DNA from 4 places in the Mesorhizobium sp. Arg314 genome. Region 1 is predicted to be linked to each of the others. Evidence: riboswitches for the same ligand, from Rfam matches in the RefSeq annotation. Region 1 holds a riboswitch; each other region holds the start of a gene.
What was found. Region 1 has a riboswitch for cobalamin ahead of metE (5-methyltetrahydropteroyltriglutamate--homocysteine S-methyltransferase). Riboswitches for the same ligand answer to the same signal wherever they lie in the genome.

Region 1 (3,416 bases):
CGCCAATTTCGCGCAGAGGTACGGCAGTGAACTCGGCGACACGTCGGTTGGCCGCGCGCCGAGCCGCTTCTGCCGCTGACGTTTTAGGAATATGCCGACTTCGCCGAGGTGGAAAGAACCGGCCCTCGGGCTGAAGGCCATGAAAGTGGAATGCATGAAGGCCAGGATCGCGATTGGCGGCCTTCGCCTTCGAGCTGTAGCGGCGACGGCCGCGACCCTCCTGATTTGCCGCGACACGCCAGGCCAAACCGCCTTCAGCGATATGGCGAGCACCGCCCTGATGGCGTTCCCTGGCTGCATGCACTAGCCCTTGGGCCGCGGATGCCGAAGCGGTGCTTGACCCGGATGGTGCCCGTTCGGCTCCGGCCTTTGTACTTGCCGAAGCTCATGCGCTGGGTCTTGCGACTCCTTTCGGCAAGCCGACAGTCGCGCGTGCGGGAACTGGGACCGACGTGCGGTGAGCAGGTCTATCACGATCTGAGCCGCTACTCGATGCGGCCCGTGTCGCATGCGCCTTTCCTCGACAAACACGTTGTGGCGCAGACGAAACGCCTGATCCAGGTCCGCCTGTTATTCGTCGGCATTGTGCGACGTGACGGCAAGAAGCATCTCGGTTGTTCTCCAGTTTCGAGGCCAACCAAATGGTTCATCGCGGACCGATGCGGCATCACGCAATTGTGTGAGGCTAGCTGATCAGCCCCAGGCGGAAAGCTTTCGTGACGGCGTGCACGTTGTTTGTCACGCCGAGCCTCTCGCGCACCAATCGCAGATGGGTATCTGCCGTGTTGCGGCTGATGTTCAGGCGATCCGCAATATCGCCGACGGTGAGGCCTTCGGCAGCCCAGCGCAGGACATCCTGTTGTCGAGGCGACAGACGTACGGGTTTCGAAGTTCGTTTTCCCTCGGCAAGAACAACCGCGCAACCGAAGGCGCACGCGGCGACAAACTGAAAGGCGAGCCGGTCGTGAGGATCTGGCTCGAGCTTCTCCCCTGCAACGGAAAATCCCACCGCCTGTCCGTTCAAAGTCGCGAACGGTATCGTGAATCCGTCGCGTAGCTTAAACTCCGATGCCTCCGCCATGACCCGTCGGCCGAAAGAGCAAACGCTGGCAACCTGATCGATCTCGCTCCACCGGAAGGGCGTGGCCCCACGCTTCACGAGTTGGATGGTAGGGTCGCGATAAAGGTAGCCGTTCGAAAAATAGCGCTCTGACCATTGCTGTGGCCAGGCGTCAAGCAGCACATGGGAAATCTGCTCGCGCCTCAGCGCTCGCGGTGGCGGGATCGGTCCTGCCAGCACGTTTCTGGCGCCAAACCGCTCGGCATGGAAAATCAGGTGCTGGCAGATTTCTTGCTGGCTCGAGCTGTTGCGGATCTGATTGAGGAACTCGAACGTGTCATCGAGGTGCCGACGCCAAAGCGCAGGTGCTTCCATAGCGCATTGCTTCCATGATGATGGTCGTTTGGGGCGTGTGGCGCGGATGCCATTGAAGGTATCAAGCTTCTCCCATTGCTGGCAGACCGGGTGCTCGCCGAAAACTATCCCCTGTCTGCCTCCAGATCGCTATGTTGCTCGGCTGAGGTCGAGCCTGGCCTCGATGTCACCGCCAAGCGGGCCGAATGGGGACTGTTCAGTTCCCGGGGGGGCGTCACGCAGTGCCCGGGAAATAGAGCGAATTGCCTCTGCCTATGCTCGCTTCGAGTGTATCCGAAATGTTGCCGCCAGCATGATCGAAGTCAACCCCTGGCACCACGGGTAGGCTTGACCTGCGACAGGTCGCCATCAACAGGGGCAGAAGCGGAAGAACTTGCCCGAGCCCCTCGGTGGCAAGGATGGTCGCAGTCAGCCGACGTTTACAGCTATCCCGCACGCACGAGCGATAATAAGAATTGTATAAAGACATAAAGATTTGTTTATATCACCTTGACTGGAATCTTCTCTTCGGCGAGTGTCCGGTTGTCGATGGTTCTCTGATGCGGTTAGCCGCACGGAGCTAAGAGGGAAGCCGGTAGATGCCGGCGCTGCCCCCCGCAACTGTAAGCGGCGAGCCAAGCCTATTCAAGTCACTGAGGTGAATAGCCTCGGGAAGACGGGCTGAGGTGTCGACCCGCGAGCCAGGAGACCTGCCACGGCGAACAAGGTCCACACGCGGGGTGTCTCGGTGGGCGTAGCAACCGGCTCGTCTGCTTGCCAACGTCTGCCTTGCGTCCACGTCCCAATCATCGGGGTATGGTATGTCTCTCTCTAACAAAGTTCCTGTAGCCACACTTGGCGTGCCGCGCATTGGGCGCCGTCGCGAGCTAAAGCGCGCGCTTGAAGCGTATTGGTCCGGAAAATGTTGCGCTGCCGACCTTCTCAAAACGGCGCAGGCGCTGCGTGTCGCGAACTGGATTGAACAACGCGACCGCGGCGTCACAAAGATCCCGTCCAACGACTTTTCGCTCTATGATCATGTGCTCGACACAGCAATAATGGTCGGCGCTATCCCGCCACGCTATGGCTGGAGGGAGGGAGAAATCTCGCTCGACACCTATTTTGCCATGGCTCGTGGCAGCCAAGGAGAGGCTGCTGGTGGCGGGCAGACCGATCAGGCCGTGACAGCCCTGGAAATGACCAAGTGGTTCGACACCAACTACCACTACATGGTCCCGGAGCTCGCCGACGATCAAGCCTTTGCCCTATCGTCCTCAAAGCCGTTGGATCACTTCCTCGATGCCAGGGCGTTGGGCATTCACACCCGCCCGGTCATCCTTGGGCCGGTCACCTTCCTCAAGCTCGCCAAGTCGCCCGCCCGCGACTTCAACCCTGTTGCGCTGCTGCCGCGGCTTCTGCCGGTTTACGAGCTGCTGCTACGTCGACTGAAACTGGCGGGCGCCGACTGGGTGCAGCTCGATGAGCCGGCACTCGTGCTCGACCTCATTCCAAACGAGCAAGATGCGTTCAATTTTGCCTACGAGCGACTGTCGCAAGCGGTGCCGGAGCTAAAGATCATGCTCGCCACCTATTTCGGCGGGTTGGAGGACAATCTCGAGACCGCTCTTTCGCTTCCTGTGGCGGGCCTGCATCTCGACCTTGCACGAGCTCCCGAACAATTGGAGGTGGTGGGTCGGCTTGCGCCAAAAGACCTGGTGCTGTCGCTTGGCCTGATCGATGGTCGCAACGTCTGGCGCGCGAACCTGCGCCCCATGCTTGACCGGATCAAGCCGGTCGTCGCCGGCTGGCCACTGGAGCGAGTGGAGATCGCGCCGTCGTGCTCGCTTCAACACGTGCCGATCGACCTCGAACAGGAAACCGCGCTCGACAATGACATGAAGTCATGGCTCGCATTCGCGGCGCAGAAGATGGACGAACTGACCACGATCGCCCGGGCCCTGTGCGAAGGCCGCGACGCGGTTGCAGCAGAGCTGGACTCTTC
Region 2 (3,416 bases), on a different contig from region 1:
ATCGTGCTGGCGGTACTCGCTATTGCGATCATCGCCTGGGGACGCTCCACCATGTTGCGCGGCGGCACCAATGTGAACCCGACGCTGCCGACCACCGCGATCATCACCGGCGGTCCGTTCGGCTTCACCCGCAACCCGCTTTATATTGGCCTGATGGGGCTGCTTCTGGGAATCGGGCTTCTCTTCGACAGCTGGTGGGCCGTCGTCGCCCTCGTCGCGAGCTTCCCGATCCTGCATTACGGCGTGGTGCTGCGCGAGGAAGCCTATCTGGAACGCAAGTTCGGCGAACCCTACCGCGCCTACAAGGCGAGCGTGCGCCGCTATCTTTGAGCGTCAGTCCTTCAGCGCATTGCTGTAGAGCGCCACGCCGATGCGGTCGTTGCGCCGCCAGCGCACCAAAGCGCGATAGACTGTATCGTCGGCCGGAACCTCGAGCAGGAAGCGTTCCGGGATGTCGACATCCACGCTCACGCGCAATTCCGCGCCATGATGGTGCTGGTTCCTGACCGAGCAGCCGATCCTGACGCCGCCGGCAATGATCGTGGCTTCCTTGAGCACGAATTCGCGCACATGAAGACGGCGCTCGGTCTCGGGAAATTTGGCCATATCCGGCGGGCTCCTCGGGCGCGGTCCTCCTCGCCACGGGGCAGCACCATAGCAGCGAGGCGTTTCCGTTCCGTTAGCGATCGCTGAAAGGGTAAAGCAGCTTGATATCGCGCCGAACGGCTATCCAAGCGTGACAGGATCCGCCGGCGGACCGTTCACGCCCGACTGCTCAGCCGGCGACGACGACACCGCTCGCGTGCAGCACCCAGCGGCGGCCGTCGCCGCGGAATTCGGTGAGCGACAGCGGCTCGATGTCGATCTTCCACACCGAGGAAAGCGGCGCGCCCAGCACATGCAGCATGGCGGCGCGGATCGGCATGGCATGGGTGAGCGCGATGGTGTGGCCGCTCTCGCCGGCCAGGCGCTCCATCAGCGCGGCACCGCGCCTGGCGACGGCGGCAAGCGATTCGCCGCCATGGGGCGCTGCGTCCGCGTCGGCGAACCAGGCCGCCATGCCATTCGGGTCCTGGGCCTGCACCTCCTCGAAGCTCTTGCCGGCCCAATGCGCGAAATCCTGCTCGGCAAGCAACGGCTCGACCGTGGCGTCAAGGCCAAGCGCCTGGGCCGTCCGCCGCGCGGCAAGTGCTGGACTTGTCCAGACGCGATCGGCGCGGCGCAGCGAAGCGGCCAGCGCGCCCGCACGCTCGAGGGCCCGCGCATCCGGCGCCTCGTCCTTCGGAAAGCGGCCCTTGCGCATGCCGGGCGTCGCAGCGCTTGCGATCATCGTCAGGCGGGCGAGCATGAAAACTCCGTGGCCCAGTGAAAAATAGGCCTCACGAAGCCGTGCCGCCATTACATGTCGTTGACAGGCGAACGAAGTGCTGACAAGTGTTTTAGCGCTATACGGGATTGGAAGCCGGTGCGAGTCCGGCACGGTCGCGCCACTGTGATCGGCACCAGCCGAAAGTCAGGCCTTATTCCGCAGCATTGTTCGATCAACGGGACGCAGTATCCCACGGGAGGTCAATATGTCCGACACCACCTTCGCCCCCAGCTACGGTCCGGTTGCGATTCCGGTTCGCGAGCTTCTGCCCTGGGCCATCTTCGGCGGCCTGATGCTGATGCTGATGATCTATTTCGTCGGCGCGGAAGAAGGCGCGACGTCGCTGATCCGCGGCACGGCGGTGCACGAATTCGTGCATGACGGCCGCCACCTGCTCGGCTTCCCCTGCCACTAAAGCGGTTCGGCATCGCTGAACTCGCTTTCGATTCTGGCTCAACGCAATTCCGGACGGGAAACCGTTACGCACTTTTCCTGGAATTGCTTGGTTGGTTGAACGCAATTCCGGACGGAAAACCGCTACCCACTTTTCCTGGAATTGCTTGGTTGGTTGAACGCAATTCCGGACGGAAAACCGCTACCCACTTTTCCTGGAATTGCTCAGAGGGATAGTGACATGGTCGGAAAACTTTTGCTGCGCGGCATGCTTGTCGGGCTGGTCGCGGGGATTCTGGCATTCGCCTTCGCCCGCGTCTATGGCGAGCCGCAAGTCGACAAGGCGATCGCCTACGAGGAACAGCAGGCCCAGGCCGCCGGCGAGGCGCCGGAGCCCGAGATGGTCAGCCGCGCCACGCAGGCCGGCATTGGCCTCGCAACCGGCGTGCTGGTCTACGGCGCCGCCCTCGGTGGGCTGTTCTCGCTGGTCTTCGCCTATGCCTATGGCCGTCTGGGCTCGCTCGGGCCTCGCGGCACCTCGGCGCTGCTGGCGCTGCTCGGCTTCCTCGCCGTGATCGTCGTGCCCAGCCTCAAATACCCGGCGAACCCACCCGCGGTCGGCAATCCCGAAACCATCGGCTACCGCACCGAGCTGTTCTTCATCATGATCGTGATCTCGATCGCGGCGATGGTGGCGGCGGTTGGGCTGGCGCAGCGGCTGTGGAACCAGCTCGGCGCCTGGAACGCCTCGATCGTGGCTGGGCTCGCCTTCCTCGTGGTCTTCGCGCTGGTGAAGGCAGCACTTCCCGACATCAACGAGGTGCCGGAGAACTTCTCGGCGATCGTGCTGTGGCAGTTCCGCGTCGCTTCGCTCGGCATCCAGCTCGTGCTCTGGACCGTCGTCGGGCTCGGCTTTGGCGCGGTTGCCGCGCGCGTGGTCGCGGCGCGCGACCAGCGCGGCCCGGCACGCCGTTACGCCTGACATCCGATGCGTTGGCCGCCACGGTTCTGCGCCCTGGCGGCTGACTGCTTTCTGGCGGTTGCACTGCTGGTCTTGCTGGCAGCTTCGGCGCAAGCGCATAGCGGGTCCTCCACGCCCCCTTCCCCCGGCATCCAGATCCCCAGCCTGACCCACGGCCAGATGGCGGTGATCGCGCGCTATCGCGGCGACATCCTCGACCTCGCCCGGCGCCAGACCGTGACCGACCCGACCTTCCGGCGGCTCTACAATCACGGCAATCTGCAATACACCTACTGCCTCTGGGGCCTGATGCCGGGAAGCCTCGGTGATGAGGAAAGCCCCTTCAACGAATGCAGCCACGCCTATCTCGCCACCGCCAAGGCACTGCTCACCTATATGGCGACGATGCCGTCGGCCGAACGCGACGCGAACGCGCTGATCTCGGACATCGATGCGGACATGGTGCGCAGCGGCGCCTCCTGGATCCTTTGCCAGTTCAGCGGCGAGAGTTTCAGCACCGGCGCGGTCGTCGAGCCCAGGTGGCGCGACATGTTCTTCCACCTGCCGAGCCTGGCAGTGCTGCTGGTGACAGTCGCGGCGCTCGTCGCCGGCGGCTGGTCAATCTTCGGCGCGCCGCGTAGCCGCGCGGCCCAGAGCTGCTCCCGGTGCTGAAAGCCTTGCGGGAAGCGCGAA
Region 3 (3,416 bases), on a different contig from region 1:
CGGCTCGGCGAGATCGTCGAGCGAAGCGGATGTGGTGGTGAGGATATGCATCGCTTGTCGTGTTGGCCTCAGCCGGCGAGGATACGCTCGATCGCGGGGCGGTTCAGCCCCTTGAGGCCGATGACGACGAGCCGCGAGCGGCGGTCGTCCTCAGCCGTCCAGGCGCGATCATAATAGTGGTTGACGCGAGGGCCGACGGCCTGGAGCAGGAGGCGCATCGGCTTGCCGCCGACCTCGACGAAGCCTTTGACGCGCAACACGTTTTCCTGCTCGGCGGCAAGGGCGACGCGCTTTGCCAGCTCGTCCGGGTTGGCGATCGAGGGAATGTCGACGATGAAGGTGTCGAAGTCGTCATGCTCGTGGTCGAAGGCGCCGTCATGATGCGACTTGCGGTTCTCGATGTCGTCCTCGACGGCGAGACCGAGGCCAAGCAGCACGGACGGGTCGACCTTGCCGTGCGATGTCGGCACGATTTTCACGGCGCGGGAGGAGTGCTCGTTGATGACGGTGTTGGCGCGGGCAGAGCCGGCGGTGTCCATCAGATCGCTCTTCGACAGGATGATCAGGTCGGCGCAGGCGATCTGGTCCTCGAACACCTCTTCGACCGGATCGTCATGGTCGAGCGTCACGTCCGCCGCGCGCTGCGCCTGCAGGGCATCCATGTCGGCGGCGACGCGGCCGTCGGCCAGCGCCGGGCCGTCGACCACCGCGATGACGCCGTCGACCGTCACGCGGCTTTTCACAGTCGGCCACTGAAAGGCCTGGACGAGCGGCTTCGGCAAAGCGAGGCCCGAAGTTTCGATCAGGATGTGATCGACCTTGGGCGTGCGCGACAGGATCTGGTCGAGCGCCGGAACGAAATCATCGGCGACGGTGCAGCAGATGCAGCCGTTGGCCAACTCGACAATGTTTTCCTCAGGACAGGTATCGATGCCGCAGCCTTTCAGGATTTCGCCGTCGATGCCGATGTCGCCGAATTCGTTGACGATGATCGCAATACGCTTGCCGCCAGCGTTTTCCAGGAGATGGCGGACCAGCGTCGTCTTGCCGGCGCCGAGAAAGCCGGTGACGACGGTGCAGGGAACACGGGAAACGGAAGCGTTCATGGTCAGTCCTTCAGCATGTCGAGGGGAGGGATGCGGGCAACGAGGCCGCGCTTGAGGGAATCGGGACGGCCACGCCAGGGGATCAGTCCATCGGTCGAAGTGGCGAAGAGTTTTGCGCCGGCAACGAGGTCTGCGCCGCTGGTCGTATTCAAGTCGCCGAAAACGTAACTCCAGCAACCGTCGCGCAGGAGCGCGGCGCTTAGGCGGCGCTTGCAATTGCCGAGGCATTCGACGGTGCGGATGCGGATTTTCTCGCCCGATGCGGCGCAGCGCGCATCTTCGGCCAGCAGCGCGCCGGCGCGCTGCTGCGCGTCCGAACCGGTTTCGTCGCGGCAGGATGAGCAGACGATGACGGTCACGCCAGCCAGTGCGTCGCCATCGCTGGACGCATTGTCCGCTGTGCCAGCCGAAAAACTGCCGTTGTGGTCCAAAAAACCATGCTCCTTGCCCGGAAACCCGCCGGGCGATCGGATTCAAAAAGTCTCAGACGGCAGGTCTCCTGGCTCGCGCTTCATCGCCCTGAATGCCGCCTTCCCGGGAACATCCCAGTGGTTTTCGGCCGAGGCTCGTCGCTTACAGTTGCGGGGACAGCCGCGGATTTGGGTTTTGACCCGCACCGCATTCCCTCTTGGCCCTTGCCGTTGCGGGCAAGAGACCGTCTGGGCCGGATTTAGGCTTTTGCAGGCGACAGTGTCAACGCACGGCTACGACACCGCGATGTCGGCCAGCGGCTGCCCCAGATCGCCGGCGGGCGTTACCTCGATGCGTTCCAGGCCTAGCCAGCCTTGCATCTGCTTCAGCTCTTCGAACAACCGGGCGGCCGTGTCGGGCGGAGCGCCGGGCTCGGCATAGGTGGCATGGACGCGCAGCACGCTGGCCGGACGGTCGGCCCTCAGATCGACGCGGGCGACGATCCGGTCGCCGAGCAGGAAGGGCAGCACGTAATAGCCGTATTGGCGCTTTTCGGCAGGCGTGTAGATTTCGATGCGGTAGCGGAAGTCGAACAGTTTTTCCGTCCGCGTGCGCTCAAAGACGACCGGATCGAAGGGGGCGAGCAGGGCGCGGGCCTCTATCCGGCGCGGGATACGGGCGTCCTTGTGAAGATAGGCGGTTTTTTCCCACCCCTCGACGCGCACCGGCAGCAATTCGCCCGTCTCGACCAGTTCCTCGATGCGGTCTTTCGTGTCGCCCGGCGCCAGGCGGAAATAGTCGCGCAGGTCGGCATAGGTGGCGATGCCGTGGGCGCGGGCGGAAATGCGCAGCAATTCGCGATGCGCGTCCTCGACCGAGGGCACTGGCAGGTCGAGCACGGCCTGCGGCAAAACGCGCTCGGGCAGGTCGTAATAGCGTTCGAAGCCGCGCCGGTAGGCTGTGGTGATACGGCCGGCCCAGAACAGCCACTCAAAAGCGTGCTTGGCCTCGCTCCAGCCCCACCAGCCGCCATTGCCCTTGTGGCCCTCGATGTCGGATGCGGCGATCGGACCGCGTTCGGCGACTTGCGCGTAGATCTCGTCGATCGTCGCTTTGCGTTCACGGCCCCATTTCGCCAGGCCGAGATACATCTCGTCGCCCTGTTCGGCGCGCTGCATGCGCCAGCGCATCAAAGGCCAGGTTTCGACGGGCAAGAACGAAGCCTCATGCGCCCAATATTCAAAGACGGTGCGCTTGCGGGTGACCGCGGCGTTATCGAGCAGCGCAAGCGGGTAGGGCCCGAGGCGCGAATAGAGCGGCATGTAGTGCGCGCGCACCACGGCGCTGACGGAATCGATCTGCAACAGGCCGGTCCGTGAAAGCACACGCGCAAGGTGCCGGCGATCCGGAACGCCACCGGGCCGAGGGTCGTTAAACCCCTGTGCTCCAAGCGCAATGCGCCTCGCCATGGCCAGCGAAATCTTGTCCTTCATCGAGGCGCCCTTGCCCGGATCATTTGCCGGATTTTTAGCCGGTGATTCCGGCCATGCTAGCAGGCAAATGGCGGGAGATGTGTCAGGAGACAAAAGTGGAGTAAAAAATGAAAGAAATCAAACAAGAGCGGATCGGACCGGTTTCTTCCGATATGGCGTCCAGGGCCGCGAATTGAACAAGGTTTGACTTGCGTCACCGAAACCGCTGCGCTAACCCTCGCCGCGTTGCAGCATGGGCCCTCTTAAAACGGTTCAGCGGTTAAACTGTCACGCTTCCGCATTAGAGTTCGTTGCTGTAATCAAAGTGAACTGCCCCGCCGAAGGAAGCCGCCGCATGAGCGCACTCCTGAGTTCGTATCTGCCCATCGTCCTGTTCATCGCCGTGGCGACGGTGGTCGGTCTGGCG
Region 4 (3,416 bases), on a different contig from region 1:
GCAGCGGCTGCCGCTCGCCAGGGCGCGGGCCAATGCCCACAAGATCGACTGGGCGGGTTACGAGCCGCCAAAACCGTCCTTCCTTGGCCTGAGGGTCTTCGAAGGCTGGGATCTGGCCGAGCTTGCCCGCTATATCGACTGGACCCCATTCTTCCAAACCTGGGAGTTGAAGGGCCGCTATCCCAAAATCCTCGACGATCAGGACCGGGGGCCGGCGGCACGCCAGCTCTTCGAGGACGCCCAGGCGATGCTGGCGAAGATCATCGCGGAAAAATGGTTTGCGCCCAAGGGCGTGATCGGCTTCTGGCCGGCCAATACTGCCGGCGACGATATCAGACTGTTCACGGATGAGGCCCGCTCGCACGAACTGGCGACATTCTTCGCGCTGCGCCAGCAGCTGGCCAAGCGCGACGGCAAGGCCAATGTCGCACTGTCGGATTTCGTCGCGCCTGCGGACAGCGGCAAGGCCGACTATCTCGGCGGCTTCATAGTCACCGCGGGCATCGAGGAAGTGGCGATCGCCGAGCGCTTCGTGCGGGCCAACGACGACTATTCCTCGATCATGGTCAAGGCGCTGGCTGACCGTTTCGCCGAAGCGTTCGCCGAGCGCATGCACGAGAAGGTGCGCAAGGAGTTCTGGGGTTACGCGCCCGATGAGAACCTGGCCCCGGACGACCTGATCGGCGAGCCCTATCGCGGCATCCGCCCCGCACCCGGCTATCCGGCCCAACCCGACCACACCGAAAAGGCGACGCTGTTTCGCCTGCTCGACGGCGAAGGCAATGCGGGCGTGAGCCTAACCGAAAGCTTCGCCATGTGGCCTGGCTCCTCCGTCTCCGGCATCTACCTGTCGCATCCCGAAAGCTATTATTTCGGCGTCGCTAAGGTCGAGCGCGATCAGGTCGAGGACTATGCGCGGCGCAAGGCCATGCCGCTGGCCGAGGTCGAGCGCTGGCTTGGGCCGATCCTCAACTATGTGCCGGCGCGCTACGCCGAAGCGGCGGAGTAAGTCCCTATTACCGCCAGTCGTCCTTGCCCCTGACCGATCTCGCATTCTGGTGGACCGGTTTGGGCGATCGATGATTTGATCAGGGTGCTTAAGGTGGCCGTTCGTCTCGCGGATGGGATAATTGGGAAGTCGGTGCCGGCGCTGCCCCCGCAACGGCAGCGGCGCTTTTCGTCTCGACATGACCACTGGGCCAAGGTCTGGCAAGGTGCCGAGATGCAGGAACTGTTTTTGATTACCCCTATCTTGATTTCCATTATTTTGGGGCGCTCGAGAATTAAGTTTGGCACTTCTATCTAACGAGTGCCAATCGGCCTATATATGGGCGTGGCCGCCTATACCGGCCCCAGAAAGAAGCTTCCATGAAATTTCGGCCAATCCACGACCGCGTCGTCATCAGGCACGCGGAAAGTGACGCCAATTCCAAGGGCGACATCATTGTTCCCGACAATGCCAAGGACAAGCCGCAGGAAGGCGAAGTCATCGCCGTCGGCCAGGGCGCACGCGACGAAAACGGCGCTCTGATCGCGCTCGAGGTCAAGGCGGGCGACCTCATCCTGTTCGGCAAATGGGCGGGCACCGAGGTCAAGATCGACAGCGAGGACCTTCTGATCATGAAGGAAGCTGACATCATGGGCATCATCAACAAGACCGTAGCTGCCAAGAAGGCCGCCTGACGTGAGCGCCGCGCGTATTCCCGGACGCGCGTAGGACGCTCCGATCCTGAGTATCGGGGCGACGCCGTCGTCGGGCCACTCCCAACCGAACTGGAAAAAATCATGCCCGCCAAGGAAATCAAATTCTCCTCCGATGCCCGCGACCGCATGCTGCGCGGGGTCGAGCTCCTCAACAACGCCGTCAAGGTGACGCTTGGCCCCAAGGGCCGCAATGTCGTCATCGACAAGGCCTATGGCGCGCCACGCATCACCAAGGACGGCGTCGCCGTCGCCAAGGAAATCGAGCTTGCCGACAAGTTCGAGAACATGGGCGCGCAGATGGTGCGCGAAGTGGCCTCGAAGACCAACGACCTTGCCGGTGACGGCACAACCACCGCCACGGTGCTGGCCGCCTCGATCCTGCGCGAAGGCGTCAAGCTCGTCGCCGCCGGCATGAACCCGATGGACCTGAAGCGTGGCATTGACCAGGCCGTTACCGCCGTGATCAAGGAAATCCAGGCGCGGTCCAAGAAGGTGAAATCCTCCGCCGAGATCGCGCAGGTCGGCACCATCGCCGCCAATGGCGATGCCACCGTCGGCGACATGATCGCCAAGGCGATGGACAAGGTCGGCAACGACGGCGTCATCACCGTCGAGGAAGCCAAGACCGCCGAGACCGAACTCGACGTCGTCGAGGGCATGCAGTTCGACCGCGGCTACCTCTCGCCCTATTTCGTCACCAATGCCGACAAGATGCGCGCCGAGCTGGAAGACGCCTACGTCCTCATCCATGAAAAGAAGCTCGGCAACCTGCAGGCATTGCTGCCGATCCTCGAAGCCGTGGTGCAGAGCGGCAAGCCGCTGCTGATCATCTCGGAGGACGTCGAGGGCGAAGCGCTGGCAACGCTTGTCGTCAACAAGCTGCGCGGCGGCCTGAAGGTCGCGGCCGTCAAGGCGCCGGGCTTCGGCGATCGCCGCAAGGCGATGCTGGAAGACATCGCCGTGCTCACCTCGGGCCAGATGATTTCGGAGGATCTCGGCATCAAGCTCGAAAATGTCACCATCGAGATGCTCGGCCGCGCCAAGCGCGTGCTGATCGAGAAGGACACGACCACAATCGTCGACGGCGCCGGCACCAAGGCGACCATTCAGGCGCGCATACAGCAGATCAAAAGTCAGATCGAGGAAACCACTTCCGATTACGACAAGGAAAAGCTGCAGGAGCGGCTGGCGAAGCTCGCCGGCGGCGTTGCGGTCATCCGCGTCGGTGGCGCCACCGAATCGGAAGTCAAGGAAAAGAAGGACCGCATCGACGATGCGCTGAACGCCACGCGCGCCGCTGTCGAAGAAGGCATCGTTCCGGGCGGCGGCGTGGCGTTGCTGCGCGCCAGGTCGTCGCTTGCCGGCTTGAATGGCGCCAATGCCGATGTGACGGCGGGTATCTCGATCGTGCTGAGCGCGCTCGAGGCGCCGATCCGCCAGATCGCAGAAAATGCAGGCGTCGAAGGTTCGATCGTCGTCGGCAAGCTCTCTGAGGGCAAGGACTCCAATCAGGGCTTCGACGCCCAGAACGAGATTTATGTCGATATGATCAAGGCTGGCATCGTCGACCCGGCAAAGGTGGTGCGGACCGCACTCCAGGACGCCGGTTCGATCGCCGCCCTGTTGATCACCGCCGAGGCCATGATTGCCGACGTTCCCGCCAAGGATGCCGCGCCATCCCCCGGCGGTAGCAGGGGCTAACCAACTCCCCT

Region 2: another riboswitch for cobalamin. It lies ahead of ACWGS9_RS04885 (CbtB domain-containing protein); the one in region 1 lies ahead of metE (5-methyltetrahydropteroyltriglutamate--homocysteine S-methyltransferase).
Region 3: another riboswitch for cobalamin. It lies ahead of ACWGS9_RS14640 (DUF1636 family protein); the one in region 1 lies ahead of metE (5-methyltetrahydropteroyltriglutamate--homocysteine S-methyltransferase).
Region 4: another riboswitch for cobalamin. It lies ahead of ACWGS9_RS26985 (co-chaperone GroES); the one in region 1 lies ahead of metE (5-methyltetrahydropteroyltriglutamate--homocysteine S-methyltransferase).

What each region holds. Positions count from the first base shown of each region.
Region 1 is NZ_JBSKBP010000041.1:30,930-34,345, forward strand. It holds gene ACWGS9_RS28450 (helix-turn-helix transcriptional regulator) at 686-1,435, opposite strand; cobalamin riboswitch at 1,948-2,146, shown strand; gene metE (5-methyltetrahydropteroyltriglutamate--homocysteine S-methyltransferase) at 2,236-3,416, shown strand, end outside.
Region 2 is NZ_JBSKBP010000003.1:193,471-196,886, reverse strand. It holds gene ACWGS9_RS04900 (methyltransferase family protein) at 1-330, shown strand, start outside; gene ACWGS9_RS04895 (PilZ domain-containing protein) at 334-606, opposite strand; gene ACWGS9_RS04890 (histidine phosphatase family protein) at 776-1,348, opposite strand; adenosylcobalamin (AdoCbl) riboswitch at 1,431-1,574, shown strand; gene ACWGS9_RS04885 (CbtB domain-containing protein) at 1,575-1,784, shown strand; gene ACWGS9_RS04880 (CbtA family protein) at 2,004-2,744, shown strand; gene ACWGS9_RS04875 (hypothetical protein) at 2,751-3,395, shown strand.
Region 3 is NZ_JBSKBP010000011.1:168,482-171,897, forward strand. It holds gene cobN (cobaltochelatase subunit CobN) at 1-51, opposite strand, end outside; gene cobW (cobalamin biosynthesis protein CobW) at 69-1,106, opposite strand; gene ACWGS9_RS14640 (DUF1636 family protein) at 1,109-1,537, opposite strand; cobalamin riboswitch at 1,579-1,781, opposite strand; gene ACWGS9_RS14645 (winged helix-turn-helix domain-containing protein) at 1,811-3,010, opposite strand; gene ACWGS9_RS14650 (NADH-quinone oxidoreductase subunit A) at 3,345-3,416, shown strand, end outside.
Region 4 is NZ_JBSKBP010000035.1:33,908-37,323, forward strand. It holds gene metH (methionine synthase) at 1-1,009, shown strand, start outside; cobalamin riboswitch at 1,084-1,269, shown strand; gene ACWGS9_RS26985 (co-chaperone GroES) at 1,369-1,683, shown strand; gene groL (chaperonin GroEL) at 1,786-3,405, shown strand.